DNA from 3 places in the Bradyrhizobium sp. HKCCYLS1011 genome. Region 2 is predicted to be linked to each of the others. Evidence: predicted binding sites of a transcription regulator. Region 2 holds the regulator's gene; each other region holds the start of a gene.
The links. The regulator LexA, encoded in region 2, represses DNA repair genes until DNA is damaged. The targets are predictions, from matches to a motif close to TGTTCNNNNTGTGTTCNG.
Positions count from the first base shown of each region.

Region 1 (4,684 bases), on a different contig from region 2:
GGGTCCGACCGGACATCACTTGAACGGAAAGCGTGGCCACCTTAACGAGCCGGCATCACACATACCGGGTCATTTGGATCTTGTTCGGCCTTGATCACCCCGCCGCAACCATTCGCGGAAGCGGAACGTAAAGCCAGTCTTACAATCGGCTAGTTTAATACGGTTCCGCGCCGATTGACTACGGATTTTCCACTAATTGCCGGGCGAAGCTTTCGGGAACTCAAGCCGGAAACGCGCCGTGCCGCCCTGGCCAAGCGGTTTCTCCAACTCATGCAAAATAGTCCTGAGCTCGTCGTACAAGGTCCAGGGCGGGTTAACGACCAGAAGCCCGGTCGAGGCCAGCCCCTCGCCGGCGATCTGCGGCGCGACACTGAACTCGATGCGTAGCAATTTACCGGGCGGCTTCGCCGCCGCAGTAAGATCCGCCAAACGCTGAGCCAACTCATCAGTCGCGCGCCGGCTCTTCGCCGGATACCAGATCAAATACACACCGGTCGGCCATTTTGCGAACGCGGCCGCGAACCGCTCACCGAGGCGCTCGAACTCATCCTTTGCTTCGAAGGGCGGATCGATCAGCACCAGTCCGCGCCGCTCGTTCGGCGGCACGAAGGCCGGCAGCGCCACCCAGCCATCGAGATCGACGATGCGAGCCTGGGTATCGCGCCGGAGCGCATCGATCAGATGCTTGCGCGGGATCGGCGCGAGCTCGCAGGCGGTCATGCGATCCTGCGGCCGAAGCATGGCGCGCGCGATCAGCGGAGAGCCGGGATAAGCGACCAGCTCGGCTCTGGGATTGAAGGCCCTGACGATGTCGAGATAGGGCGCAACCAGCGGAAGCGCAGAATCGGAAAAGCGCGCTTGCATGATGCGGGCGATACCCGTCCGCCATTCGCCGCTGCGGCTGGCCTCCTCGCTGGTGAGATCATAGAGGCCCGCGCCGGCATGGGTGTCGATCACGCGGAAGGCGGCCTCCTTCTCCTGCAGATAGATCAGGATGCGCGTGAGCACGATGTGCTTGATGACGTCGGCGAAGCCGCCGGCATGAAAGGCGTGACGATAATTCATCGACGTGAGTTACGATGTCCTGGGACGAAAGCAACCCCGCATCGTCCCGTCGGAAAGGCCGGCCATCACATCGGGAAGAAGCTCGGCCGCGATCTCTCCGCGGCCCGTCCGTCGCAACGCTCGTCCTCGGTGGGCTACTCAAGGACGAGGTCCTGTCCCTTGAGCCTGCCGTCCCCGGAGCCTGCCAAGCCAGGCATCAGGGCCCTCGCGCCAACTAGCCACCCCGGAGCGGCGGCATCGTCACGTCGTCGCGGCGGCAGGCCTGGCGATCGATCTCGTCGCAAGAACGGAATTGCAGCTCTTTGGTGAGACAGATCCGGACTTCGCTGAGCCGGGTGCGGTTGCAGGTCACCGCGATGGCGGAATTGGTGAGATTCGGGTTCGCCTTGATGAAGGCCTCCTCGACCGCGGCCGGTGTCACCGTCTTGGGCTCGGATAATTCGAGAAACTCCGGTGGAATCTTGATCACCGCACGGGCTTTGCGAACCGTCTCGAAATAGGCCTTGGCCGGCATCCCGGAGCAGGTGCCATGCTTGTCCCACTCGTTGTAGATCAGCCCGGGCGCCGGCATCAGGTCGAGCATCGATGTCATGATATTGCGCGGCAGCCGCGGCGCCGGCTGTTCGCAATATTCCGGATAGCCGCTCTCATATTGCGGCCACAGCCCGTGCACGACGAAGGAGTAGGGGCGGCCGCTGCATTGCTGTGACCGGCCGCCATTGCCGCGCTCCTCGGCCTCGGCGCAGAACGATGGCGACCACGACAGCGACAGCACGTAGAAATCGAACGCGCCTGGCGCGTTCTGGCGGCGATCTTGCGCCTGTGCTGTCGAGACTTGGGTCGAACACAGCGCAAGCCCGCTCAGAGCGAGAGCGGCGAGGACGCGAAGCTTGCGCAGGCTGTGGCCGGAAAAGCCTGGCAGATCATCAGGGCAATCAAACATGGGTGAGCTCCCCCAGGAACATGGCGAGAACTCTACCAGGAGAGGGGAACAATTCAAGAACAAAATTCAAGATGATGCGCGCCCGCATCTGCCTGCGATGCCGGACCCTCGGCCGGCGGCCGAACGATCAGGGCTTCGCGGAGCGGCAGCCCGGGCCATAGGCCCAGTTGCGGTCGAGACCGACGACGCAGAACTCGACGCCCTGGTCGTAGCCGGCGAAGCCGCCATCCTCGATGATCGAGAAATTGACGGTGCGCACCTTGCCGTCGCTCACCATCGCGGTGCCGGTGCAGTACCGCCGCGGAATATTGTCGGACTGCCAGGGCCGGAACGCGATCTCGTGCACATTGCTCATGCCCGTGATGGTCAGCGACGAATTCCAGAAGGTCCTTTCCTTCTCCTCGAAGTCGTGAACGACCGTCGACACCGCCGCCTCGCAGGGCGCAACGCGGCCGTCATATTTCGGGCCTGACAGCCAGAAGTTCAACTCGAGCGGGTTGGCGGCCCGGGCCGGTGCGGTGGCAACGACGACGCCGAGCAGTGCGCCGCAAGCGGCACCGAGGGTCTTGAACGAGAGGCTGAGGTCGCGCATAGGCCATCCGCAAAAGCTAGTCTGGGAAGGGGGGAACGTGCAACGCTGGCCGCAACGGGTCAAGTGCAGGGCAGCAACACTTCACGACAAGTCGGGGGACACCGCACGCGGTGTTCTTTTCTTGCGCGGGCAGGCCCTTTAGGATGCGGCCCAACGGATGGGAGATTGCAATGCGGATGACCAAGCCCTGGATTTTTGACGCCATTTTGAAGGCCGCGGGGCTCATGGCCGTTGGCGCGATGCTGACGGCAGGTCCGGCGCGGGCCGATTGGGTGCCGGCCTTCAAGGGCAACGACACCGGCGGCATCATCGCCTATTCGCTCGCCCAGACCGCGGATGCGCGTCAACTGGCGGTCGACCACTGCGCGTCCTATGGCAAGGTCGTGAAATTCCTGGCCGTCGACGCCCAATATGGTGGCTATCTGTCGTTCTCCTGCCGCTGGGTGCCGTATGGCTCGGCGCAGCATCCGCTGCGTACGCTTTACTGAGCCGAAGGGGCGGCACGAGCGCCGGGACGAGATCATGATCCGCGTACGCGTTGGTTTGGGACTGCTGGGGTGCGGCGCGCTGCTGGTTGCGCCGTTCGCTGGCGCATCCGCTGTCGAACTGCCGACCCGTAAGCCGGGCCTGTGGGAAATGAAGATGATCCGGACCGGCTCGCAGATGCCGGAGATGACCATGCAGCACTGCACCGACGAGACCACCGACAAGGACCTGAACAACATGGTCTCGCCGATGGCCAAGCAGATCTGCTCCAAGCAGGACATCCAGAAGACGGCGACCGGCTATGTCAGCGATTCCGTCTGCAACGTCGGCGGCATGACCACGACGTCGCATGCCGAGATCGTCGGCGACTTCAATTCTGCCTACACGGTCAAGACCACGTCGCACATCCAGGGCGGCGCCGCCGGTGCCGCGGGACGCGATGGGACCATGGCCATCGAGGCGAAATGGCTCGGCGCCTGCAAGCCAGATCAGAAGCCCGGTGACATCGTGATGCCGGGCGGCGGCTTCAAGCTCAACGTCAAGGACGCCGACAAGCTCAAGGGCCTGATCCCCGGCGTGAAGCAGTAGGATGCATATCCACGACTGATCGGCTTCATGTCGTCAGTATCAATCGCCAGCGCTTCAACAGATGCGGTGTCGTCCCTGCGGAAAGCAGGGACCCATAACCACAGCCGCCTGTTGTGTTTGCAGAACCTTGCCCACCTGCGCTCGACCGCAAGGCCGCGGCGTAGGGATCCCGGCTCGCGTTCGCCTCCGGACAACGCTACGCGTTGCCGGGAGTTCACTTGGCTGGAATGACAGATGTATCCGGGGCGGCGGCGTTCACACCGGAATCCGAACCGTCGCGCGCAGGCCGCCCATCGGGCTGTCGCCCAGCATGATGTCGCCGCCATGAGAGCGGGCGATGTCGCGCGCGATCGCAAGGCCGAGGCCCGTGCCGCCCTCGTCCTGGTTGCGCGCATTGTCGAGCCGCAGGAACGGCTTGAAGACCTCCTCGCGCATCGCCAGCGGAATGCCCGGGCCGTCATCGTCGACCGTGATCGTGAGATAGCGATGATCGCGATGGCCGGAGATTGAAATCGTGTTGGCGTAGCGCGCCGCATTGGAGACGAGATTGCCGACGCAGCGCCTCAGCGCCTGCGGCTTCACGGTGACGACCGGCAAGCCGCGGAACGAGACTGAGGCGGTGTGGCCGTCACGCTCGGCGTTGCTGCGCAGCTCCTCCAGCGCGTTCGAGATGTCGGTCGGCTGCGCCACCTCGCCGCCGTCGCCGCGCGCGAAGGCGAGATAGTCCTCCAACATGCCCGACATCTCGTCGATGTCCTTACGCATCGCGTCGATCTCGGGCCCGTCGCCGAACAAGGCGAGCTCGAGTTTGAAGCGGGTGAGGATGGTGCGCAGATCGTGGGACACGCCGGCGAGCATCGCAGTGCGCTGCTCCATCGTGCGCTCGATGCGCGATTTCATCTCGATGAAGGCATGTGCTGCGCGCCGCACCTCGCGTGCGCCGCGTGGCCGGAAGTTCGGCGCCTCGCGGCCCTTGCCGAAGCTTTCTGCCGCGTCCGCCAGCCGCAGGA
Region 1 is NZ_JBNPTT010000004.1:289,000-293,683, forward strand. It holds gene ACQR1W_RS14335 (23S rRNA (adenine(2030)-N(6))-methyltransferase RlmJ) at 193-1,065, opposite strand; gene ACQR1W_RS14340 (ribonuclease T2 family protein) at 1,280-2,008, opposite strand; gene ACQR1W_RS14345 (hypothetical protein) at 2,136-2,600, opposite strand; gene ACQR1W_RS14350 (hypothetical protein) at 2,771-3,088, shown strand; gene ACQR1W_RS14355 (DUF3617 domain-containing protein) at 3,123-3,674, shown strand; gene ACQR1W_RS14360 (ATP-binding protein) at 3,930-4,684, opposite strand, start outside.
Region 1: ACQR1W_RS14340 (ribonuclease T2 family protein) is a predicted target of LexA. The motif match lies at 2,053-2,070, and genes of this name have one in related genera.

Region 2 (4,684 bases):
CTTCGGCCTGACGCTCAGCCCGGTCCCCTTGAAGCTGCGACTGCCGGCAGTCTCCATGGTCTGGCCGCTGCAGCTCGATCGCGATGCGGCCTCGGTCTGGCTCAGGACCCTGGTCGCCGAGATCCTGCAGACGACAGAGCGCGCCGCCTGTCGCGCGGTGGCCGGATAGCAACCGATCACTCTGCCGCGACCGCCTCGCAGCCGAAGCGCTTGGCCTTGCGTTAGAGCTTCGGTTAGAAGGCGAATTCGGTCGGCGCTGCGCCGGCTCCTCCCGGAAGGAACTCTCATGGCGCTGATGCCGGTCTCCGAAGCTCTGGCCCTGGTCCTCGACGGCGCCGTCCCGCTGCCCGAGGAGCAGATCGCGCTGGACCAGGCCTATCATCGGGTGCTGGCGCGCGATGTCGCCGCGCTGCGCACGCAGCCGCCGCAGGCGATGTCGGCGATGGACGGCTATGCGGTCCGCGCCGCGGATGCCGACCGCGCGCAGGCGCGGCTCAAGGTGATCGGCGAGATCGCGGCCGGTCGGCCGTTCGAACGTGCGCTCAGAGCGGGCGAAGCCGCGCGCATCTTCACCGGCGGCGTGGTGCCTGACGGGGCCGATGCGGTCGTAATCCAGGAAGACACCATCGCTGACGGCGATCACGTCACCCTCACCGAAGCGGCCAGACAGGGCCGCCACATCCGTCCCGCGGGTGCGGATTTCCGCGAGGGCGACGTGCTGCTCCAGTCCGGGCGCCGCCTGAGCGATCGCGACCTGTCGCTCGCAGCCAGCATGAACTATCCGGAGCTTCCGGTGCGCCGCCGGCCGAAGGTGGCGCTGCTCGCCACCGGCGACGAGCTGGTGATGCCGGGCTCCAGCCCCGAGCCTGGGCAGATCGTCTACTCCAACGGCTATGCTCTGCGCGCGCTGGCGCGCGCCGAAGGCGCAGAACCGATCGACCTCGGCATCGCCGCGGATACCTTGGACGCGACGGTCGCCGGCATTCGCCGCGCGCGCGAGGCGCAAGCCGACATCCTGATCACGACCGGCGGCGCTTCGGTCGGCGATCACGACCTGGTCAAGCAGGGGCTGGATGCTGAAGGCGTGGAGATGGCGTTCTGGAAGATCGCGATGCGCCCGGGCAAGCCGATGATGCATGGGCGCCTCGGCGCTATGCGCGTGATCGGTCTGCCCGGCAATCCCGTCTCCTCCTATGTCTGCAGCCTGTTGTTTCTGGTGCCGCTGATTCGGAAGCTGTTGGGGCTGGCGCAGATCCACCCCGCCCGCGAGACCGCTCTGCTCGGCCGCGACCTCGGCGCCAATGACGTCCGCGAGGACTATTTGCGCGCGCGACTCGAAGAGCGCGAAGACGGCACGCTGGTCGCCACTCCCGTCACGCATCAGGACTCCTCGCTGCTCGGAAATCTCGCGCTGTCCCAGGCTTTGGTGATCCGCCCCGCTTTTGCATCCGCAGCAAGTGCCGGCTCCACCTGCGAGATTCTGCGTCTGCCGGAATAAACCGGGCAGATTCTGACAGGCATCGTGCGCGCCATCTTCACTACAAATTAAGGATTGCAGAACACATATCGAACAGATAGTGTCCGTTCATGATTTGTTTCGAAGATGTTGCGGGCGCCGTGAAAAAGGTCGTCTCGAACAAGGACGACACGTCAACCCTGGGGATCTGGTCGAGATGCTGACGCGCAAACAGTACGAACTTCTGCGGTTCATCAACGAACGTCTGAAGGAAGCTGGCGTGCCGCCCTCCTTCGACGAGATGAAGGACGCACTCGATCTGCGCTCCAAGTCCGGCATCCACCGCCTGATCACGGCGCTCGAGGAGCGCGGCTTCATTCGTCGCCTGCCCAATCGCGCGCGCGCCATCGAGGTGATCAAGCTGCCCGAGCTGTCGCAAGCGGCGAACAATCGGCGCGGCTTCACACCCTCGGTGATCGAAGGCAATCTCGGCAAGGTGCGGACCAGCACGCCTGCGATCGACGACGGTGAGCGTCCGGTCGCGGTTCCGGTGATGGGCCGCATTGCCGCGGGCACGCCGATCGAAGCTTTGCAGACTCGCAGCCACACCATCAGCGTGCCCGCCGACATGCTCGGCACCGGTGAGCATTATGCGCTGGAGGTGCGCGGCGACTCGATGGTCGATGCCGGCATTCTCGACGGCGACATGGCGCTGATCCAGCGCAATGACTCAGCCGATACCGGCGACATCGTCGTGGCCCTGATCGACGACGAGGAAGCCACCCTGAAACGTTTTCGCCGTCGCGGCGCTTCGATTGCGCTCGAGCCGGCCAATACTGCTTATGAAGTCCGCATCCTGCCGCCCAACCGCGTCAAGATTCAGGGCAAGCTGGTCGGACTTTACCGAAAATACTGATTGTTTCGCGCGCGAGCTTCTCACAGGCTCGATTGCGCCGAGACCAGATTTGATCTGACGCGTTGGACGCCTGCTCCGACGACGGTGGTGATTGTGCGCTCTGAGAGTGAAGCAATGCGCTCAAACGGTTGTGATCACGAACGGCCGTAGACGGTGCAGATCAGCGCAGAATTGCCGTTAAGCACGCGCTAACATCGGGTTTGATGTCCACTCTGATAGAGGCCTGCGCCTGTCCGGGGGGAGCGTGGGTTGCTATCTCGAACGAGGAGCGATCCGATGTGTGACTATAGCCTGCATGCCGTTGCGTCCCGCCCTGCGAAGGTCGGGGAAACGCTGATCTCGACGACGTTCCGCGGAACTTCGACCCGCGGCTTCGCCTCCGAGAGCGAGCCGAATGTCGCCGTGTGTATGCTGCCCGGAACGGAATTGGCGTTTGCTGACGACGTCCGCTACGACAGCCGCTGGATCTGGACGCGCACGATCCGCGAACGCGTGGCCAAGTTCAACGCGATCGAGAAGCACGTGCCCGATCGCCATCACGACGCAATCGAATTCGCTGACGGCCGCCACGTGCTGGTAACGCAGCTCTGCGAAGGACAGCGCGTGACCGTGCTGCAGCTCCCGGTCGCCAAGCAGCCTGCCGAGCGCAAGCCGTTGGGCACGGAGGCAGCGAGCGGAAGCGAAGTGACGCCGGTGCGACGGATCTCGATTACCTGAGCTGAAGCGAAGACAAACAAATAGGAACATTCAGCCCTCGGCGGAAGTTGTGGTTCGCCGGGGGGAGAGTGGACCGTGGTCAACAAGATCAGTTGGCAGAAGGCCGGGCGCATCACTGAGCCCGGTCGTTACATGTTTACGTTCGGGTGGCTGACCGTGACGGCCGACGATCTCGCCATCTGGCAGCGACATCCCGATGCGCTCTTCACGCTGGTGGAACTTCCGCCGCCAGCGCAGTCCCCGTCTGACGATGACGAGGAGGACGAGACCTCCGAATATCATCTCGGCACGTTCGAGCTGCCGTCGGAGTCCGGTCAGAGCTAGCACCTCTACGCAGAGGTTGTGGTCCGATCGAACTGCATAGGTCGCGCGTGTCGCATGACTGGATATGGCCCCATCTCGGACATCCTCGATCGGCTCCGATGATGTCCGCTCCGGGGGTGAAACCAGAAGTAAGCGACGTGGAAGCGAATCGCCGCTTTTGAACCCGAAGCCGACGTTGGTGCTGGTCTAGAGACGCCTCCACTCCTGGACTACGATCTGGAAGTCGTCCTCATAGACAATCTTTCCCGGGTTCTTCGATCGGAGCAGCCGCACTGCGGTGCCGTGCTCCTCAAGGAGTGCCGCGATTTCCCACATCTTTTTGATCGATGGCTCCGCCGTGTCCTTAAACCACGAAACTGCTTCTGGTCCCCAGTTGCTCGTCGAGAATGGCGGACAAGGGAGATGGTCATTTAGCCAAGCGTAGGTGTCCTCAAGCCACTCCGTCTGATAGGAGGCGAGTTGTCCCCGGTCGCGAAGAAGCCGCGCCTCAGTAATGATACCCGTCAGCCAGCGGTGGTTCTCACCGTCGGCGCCGACCACAAACCGAACAAACATACCAATTCGCGCGCCTCCACCGGAGCAGCCGTGCCCGCAGACCGCCAACTGACGCAATCTACCACACGTGAGGTTTGACGAAGCGGGTCGAAACTATTGGCCCAGAGAACTCCGTAAAACAATCATACTGGAGCTGCGACTTTCACTTTCACATGGCGGCTTCGGGCCCCATGCTGCCTAGCCCGATGCTCATCGAAGCGTCGGCTGTCGAGTTATAGACCGGAAGCGGCTTGCACGGGTCAAAACCACTGGTTCTGATCCAAGGCGGACATTCGGCAGATGTAGAACTACGAGCAATCCGGACTCCGGGCCCGCTGCCATGGCCTCAACCCTCTAAATTCGGCCACGCATGATTTCGAGAAGTGCGCGCGTGGATGTGTTCTCAAGCGGGAATGCTGCGATCCATAAGCCTCGATAGCCGAAGAGCCGATTTGCCGTGCCCAAGAACCGGCCTACAAAATTTGTTCGTAGCGTACTCACGAATTGAGGATCCACGTCCAGAACAAGGCCTTTACCACGATAGTCCTTCGCAGACAGGATCGTAGACCACGGAATCCAGTCGGAGCTGATCCGGCTATCCTTGAAGCCATCCGGGGTCAAAAAGAGAACCGGCCGGCGCGGACCGAACAGCCTACCCGCTGACTGAATAGTAATCGGTCCGAACATGATGATGCCTACCACCCCAATCAGCAACGCTAGGGACGGCGAAACAATCT
Region 2 is NZ_JBNPTT010000009.1:5,296-9,979, forward strand. It holds gene ACQR1W_RS27525 (LysR substrate-binding domain-containing protein) at 1-169, shown strand, start outside; gene ACQR1W_RS27530 (molybdopterin molybdotransferase MoeA) at 287-1,498, shown strand; gene lexA (transcriptional repressor LexA) at 1,674-2,372, shown strand; gene ACQR1W_RS27540 (hypothetical protein) at 2,649-3,089, shown strand; gene ACQR1W_RS27545 (hypothetical protein) at 3,165-3,413, shown strand; gene ACQR1W_RS27550 (hypothetical protein) at 3,600-3,968, opposite strand; gene ACQR1W_RS27555 (hypothetical protein) at 4,302-4,684, opposite strand, start outside.

Region 3 (4,684 bases), on a different contig from region 2:
TGCTCAATCAAAAATCTAAGCATCGCTTCCAAGCAGGATGCGGTGTCGATCTTGCAGAGAGCTTGAGTGTGGCTCAACAATGCGCTGCCCCGTGCGAACGAGGTGAACGAGATGCTAACGTCAGTCAGAGCAGCGCATTGGTGAGGTACGCACTGGTGCCGTGCGCGCCGATGATCAGCACTGCGGCCTGTTGCACGGTGAACCGGCTGGATCGGACGAAGATGCGATCGCCCGTAGGCCCTTCCGGCGCGAGATAAACGCGCGGCGCGTCTTGCGCGGGATCTCGAGCCATCGCGAAGAATTGGGTCGCCGCCGTCACGCCGCAGCCCTTGTCGTCCGCAACCTGCCCTTCGTTGGCGATGACGAGATCCGCGGTCTCGGCGCTCTCCGCCAAAGCAACGCGAACCGGGGCGAGCACGGGATCGTCGGTGACGTCGACGTGAAGGTCGGGATGAAAAGGCGCCGAGCCGATTTCGACGGCATCAGTGCCGACAGCGATGCAGGGACGCGCGGCAGACGACAGTTCGATCTTGCCGGCAACGGCCGCCGTCGCGGCCAACGCGATCGCGACCAGCACTTTGAAACGCAACATCACGCGCACAATTTGACCCCTGGAGTATGAACGCGGGCCTTATGGTTGTTGGAGCGTAAAGAGAACTCGTTATCGATTCGTTGACGGCGGGACCGGGGCACCGCTCACGCCGCGTGTCGGGCTTCGTCGGCAAGCGCGCGATAGGACAAGGCTTCCGCGAGATGCAGCCGGCCGATCTTGTCGGCGTGATCGAGATCGGCGAGCGTGCGGGCGACACGCAGCACCCGATGATAGCCGCGCGCCGACAGCCGCATCGTTTCCGCCGCTTCGCGCAGCAGCTTTTGGCCCTGCGCATCCGGCCTGGCGATCTCATCGAGCACCGCCGCCGGCGCTTCGGCATTGGTGCGGATCTGCGGCAGCCCCGCGGCCGCATAGCGCGCGCGCTGCACCTCGCGCGCGGCCGCGACGCGGGCGGCCACCTCCTTCGAGCCCTCCGCCGCCGGCGGCAGGATCAGGTCGGCGGCGGTCACCGCCGGCACCTCGATGCGCAGGTTGATCCGATCCATCAGCGGACCGGAGATGCGCATCTGATAGTCGGCGGTGCAGCGATCGATGCGGCCGCGCTTGCAGGCATAGCCGGGCTCGAAGGCGTTGCCGCAGCGGCAGGGATTCATGGCGGCGACCAGCATGAACCGCGCCGGATAGGTGACGCGATGATTGGCCCGCGAGATCGAGACCTCGCCGTTCTCCAGCGGCTGCCGCAGCGAATCCAGCACGCGCGGATCGAACTCCGGCAATTCGTCCAGGAACAGCACGCCCTGATGTGCCAGCGAAATCTCGCCGGGCTTGGCCCGCAGGCCGCCGCCGGTCAGCGCGGCCATGCTGGCCGAGTGGTGCGGGCTGCGGAACGGCCGCCGCGAGGTCAAGGCGCCGCCTTCGATCTCGCCGGCAACCGAGGCGATCATCGACACTTCGAGCAGCTCGGATGGCGAGAGCGGCGGCAAGATCGACGGCAGCCGCGCCGCGAGCATCGACTTGCCGGCGCCGGGCGAACCGATCATCAGCAAATGATGGCCGCCGGCAGCAGCGATCTCGAGCGCACGCTTGGCGCTCTCCTGCCCCTTGATGTCGCGCAGATCGAGCGCGCTGGCCTGGGCTTCATGAATTTTCGGCTGCGGGCGCGACAGCACCTGCGTGCCCTTGAAATGGTTGGCGATCTGGATCAGCGAGCTCGCCGCGATGATCTGGATGTCCGGACTGGCCCACGCCGCTTCGGCGCCGCAGCCAGCGGGGCAGATCAGGCCTTCCTCGCGCGCATTGGCGCCAATGGCGGCCGGCAGCACGCCGGCCACAGGCGCGATCGACCCGTCGAGGCCGAGCTCGCCAAGCACCGTGAAGCCACCAAGCGCATCCGGCGGGATCGCACCGATCGCCGCCATCAGCCCGAGCGCGATGGGCAGGTCATAGTGGCTGCCCTCCTTGGGCAGGTCGGCCGGCGCGAGATTGACTGTGATCCGGCGGGCCGGCAGCGCCAGACCCGAGGCGATCAAGGCCGATCGCACCCGCTCGCGCGCCTCCGACACCGCTTTGTCAGGCAGCCCGACAATGGCAAACGCCGGCAGCCCCGGCGCAACCTGGACCTGCACGTCGACCGCGCGGGCCTCGATGCCCTCAAAGGCAACCGTCGTGACGCGCTGGACCATGCCACCCCCTCCGTGAAACCGAAGGTAGCCAAAGACGCCCGACCGCGCAAGAACAATACATGAACATGGTGACCGCGGGAGTCGCCGTTGGAGAAACCCGGCCGCCCTGTCGAATTAACCCGGCCTTAGGCCCAGCTTTGGATGCTCGTGCCGCGCGAGCCGCGGCTTTCGGGCCACCGCTCCGTCGTTGTGTCACTCCGCAGTTGAAATGCCGCCCGAGCCAACATGCAGATCAAGGATACCGACCTGAAGGCGACGGCTGTGGCGAAGGCCCAGGCGACGAACTCGCTGCAAAATATCGCGCTGACATTGCTGTCGAACGTTGCGATCGCCGTCTCGCTGGCGCTGCTGCTCTATCTCGAGGACGGAGGAACCCTCATCTTCTCGTGGCTCGCCGCGGCGGTTGCTTTCGCGCTGTTTCGAGCCTGGCGGGTGTTGGCGATGAAGTCCTCGGGCCTGCGGGAGTCCGATCCGCAGCGGCTGCTGCGATTTCTCACCACCATGGCGTTTGCGAGCGGGTTGTTGTGGTCCGTCGTGCCTCTCTGCTTCGGTGCCTTTCTCACCCAGCAGGCCCTCTACTGCGTCGTCTTCATCATGGCCGGCACGACGACCGGCGCCATCATCCAAAGTCTCGCTTATTCGCCGACGGCAATCGCATTTGGTACGCCGTTGATGGGGGCGACACTGCTGCGGATGCTGATGTCCGGGAGCGGTGTCAGCTACATCATCGCGGCGGATGTGGTGTTCCTGACCTTGATGCTGTTCCGCGCCGCCGTCCTCGGCGAGCGCAATTTCATCGCCAGCCAGATCACGGCGTTTGAAGCGACTGATCTCGCCGGCTCCCTGGCCGAGGCAAACAGCGAGGTGCTGAGCTCCAACCGGGCGCTGGAGCAGCTGGTGCGGACCGACCCGCTCACTGGCCTGGCCAACCGGAGTCACTTCCGCGACGTTGCCGACCCGGCGTGCCGTAGCGGCCAAGGCGTGGCGTTCGTCCTGTTCGACATCGATAACTTCAAGACCATCAACGATACCCTTGGTCATGACGCCGGTGACCGCGTCCTCGCCGAGGTGGCCGACGTGCTCCGCTCCGCCTGCCGGGTCGATGACTTACCGGTACGCCTCGGCGGCGATGAGTTTATTGTGGTGCTCCAGGGACCCGCCGTCGCGGCGCGGTCGGCGGCGTTCGCCGAACAGCTGACGAAAGCCCTGTCGCTGCCGTTGACGATCGCGGGTCAACCACAGTCGATCAGCTGCTCGATCGGCATTGCTGTGCACCTTGAAGGCGACATCGCTGTCGATGATCTCTGCGCCCGAGCCGATGCCGCGCTTTACCGGGCCAAGGAGGACGGGCGAGCCCGCACGCGCGTCTTCGACGCGCAGATGCAGACCGAGTTCGCGCTCCAGCGTCGACTCGACCTCGACCTGCCGCAGGCGCTGGCGCGGGGTGAGCTCCACCTCGAGTTCCAACCGCAGGTCACGATGGCAAGTCGCGAGGTGATCGGGTTTGAGGCCCTGCTCCGCTGGAGACACCCGAGCGCGGGCATGATACCGCCGCCGGACATCGTGCGTGCGGCATTTCGGCTGCGCGTGTCGAACAAGCTGACCGCCTTCGTCGCCGAGCGGGCCTGTGCGTTCGTGCGGGCGCTCGATGCAAGCCAGGCACCGCAGGTCAAGGTCGCCGTCAATGTCTCGCCCCGCGAGTTTTCTACTCATTCGCCGGCGCGCATCCTCAAGGACGCGGCGGATCGATATGGGGTCGACCCGCGGCGGATCGAGATCGAGATCACCGAGGAGACGATGTTCGACCCCAAACGCTGCGCCGACGAGCTGCGGCTGATCCACGACTACGGCTTCGGCCTTGCGGTCGACGATTTCGGCGTTGGTCACTCCTCGATTGCCAACCTGGTGGCGGTCGAGCTCGATACCATCAAGATCGACCGTTCGTTCATCCATGACCTCCCGGCGAGTTGCCGCAATCAGCAGCTGGTCATGGCGATCGCCGCGGTCGCGCTGCCGCTTGGGCACAGGATTATCGCCGAGGGGGTTGAGACTGAGGAGGAGGCGCGGGCGCTGCGGACGCTCGGTTGCATCTACGGGCAGGGCTGGCTTTACGGTCGGCCGATGACCGAGAGCGACGCGATCGCCTGGCTGGCACGCGGCAGCGATGGCGAGGAGGTCGCGGTCGCAGTCTCGGCCGCCTGACACTGGATGGCGGCTCGCCGGTCTTGCAGGGCGCCACCATGGCGGGAGGCCGGCTTAACGCGGTTTTAGGCGGATCTTTGCATGCTCTGACAAGATCGCGCCTGCGGCGTCGGTTCGGCAGGCATCCTCGCGACCGCTAGAGGTAAAAAGACCATGAATCAACGGCATCCGGCGCTCCAACCGGCAAAGCAGCCCGCCGGGGAGACCCGGACGGTCTCCGAATTGTCGACCGAGATCCTGCGCAAGA
Region 3 is NZ_JBNPTT010000003.1:353,732-358,415, reverse strand. It holds gene ACQR1W_RS10585 (hypothetical protein) at 125-592, opposite strand; gene ACQR1W_RS10580 (YifB family Mg chelatase-like AAA ATPase) at 697-2,235, opposite strand; gene ACQR1W_RS10575 (putative bifunctional diguanylate cyclase/phosphodiesterase) at 2,461-4,437, shown strand; gene ACQR1W_RS10570 (DUF2336 domain-containing protein) at 4,591-4,684, shown strand, end outside.
Region 3: ACQR1W_RS10580 (YifB family Mg chelatase-like AAA ATPase) is a predicted target of LexA. The motif match lies at 2,284-2,301, and genes of this name have one in related genera.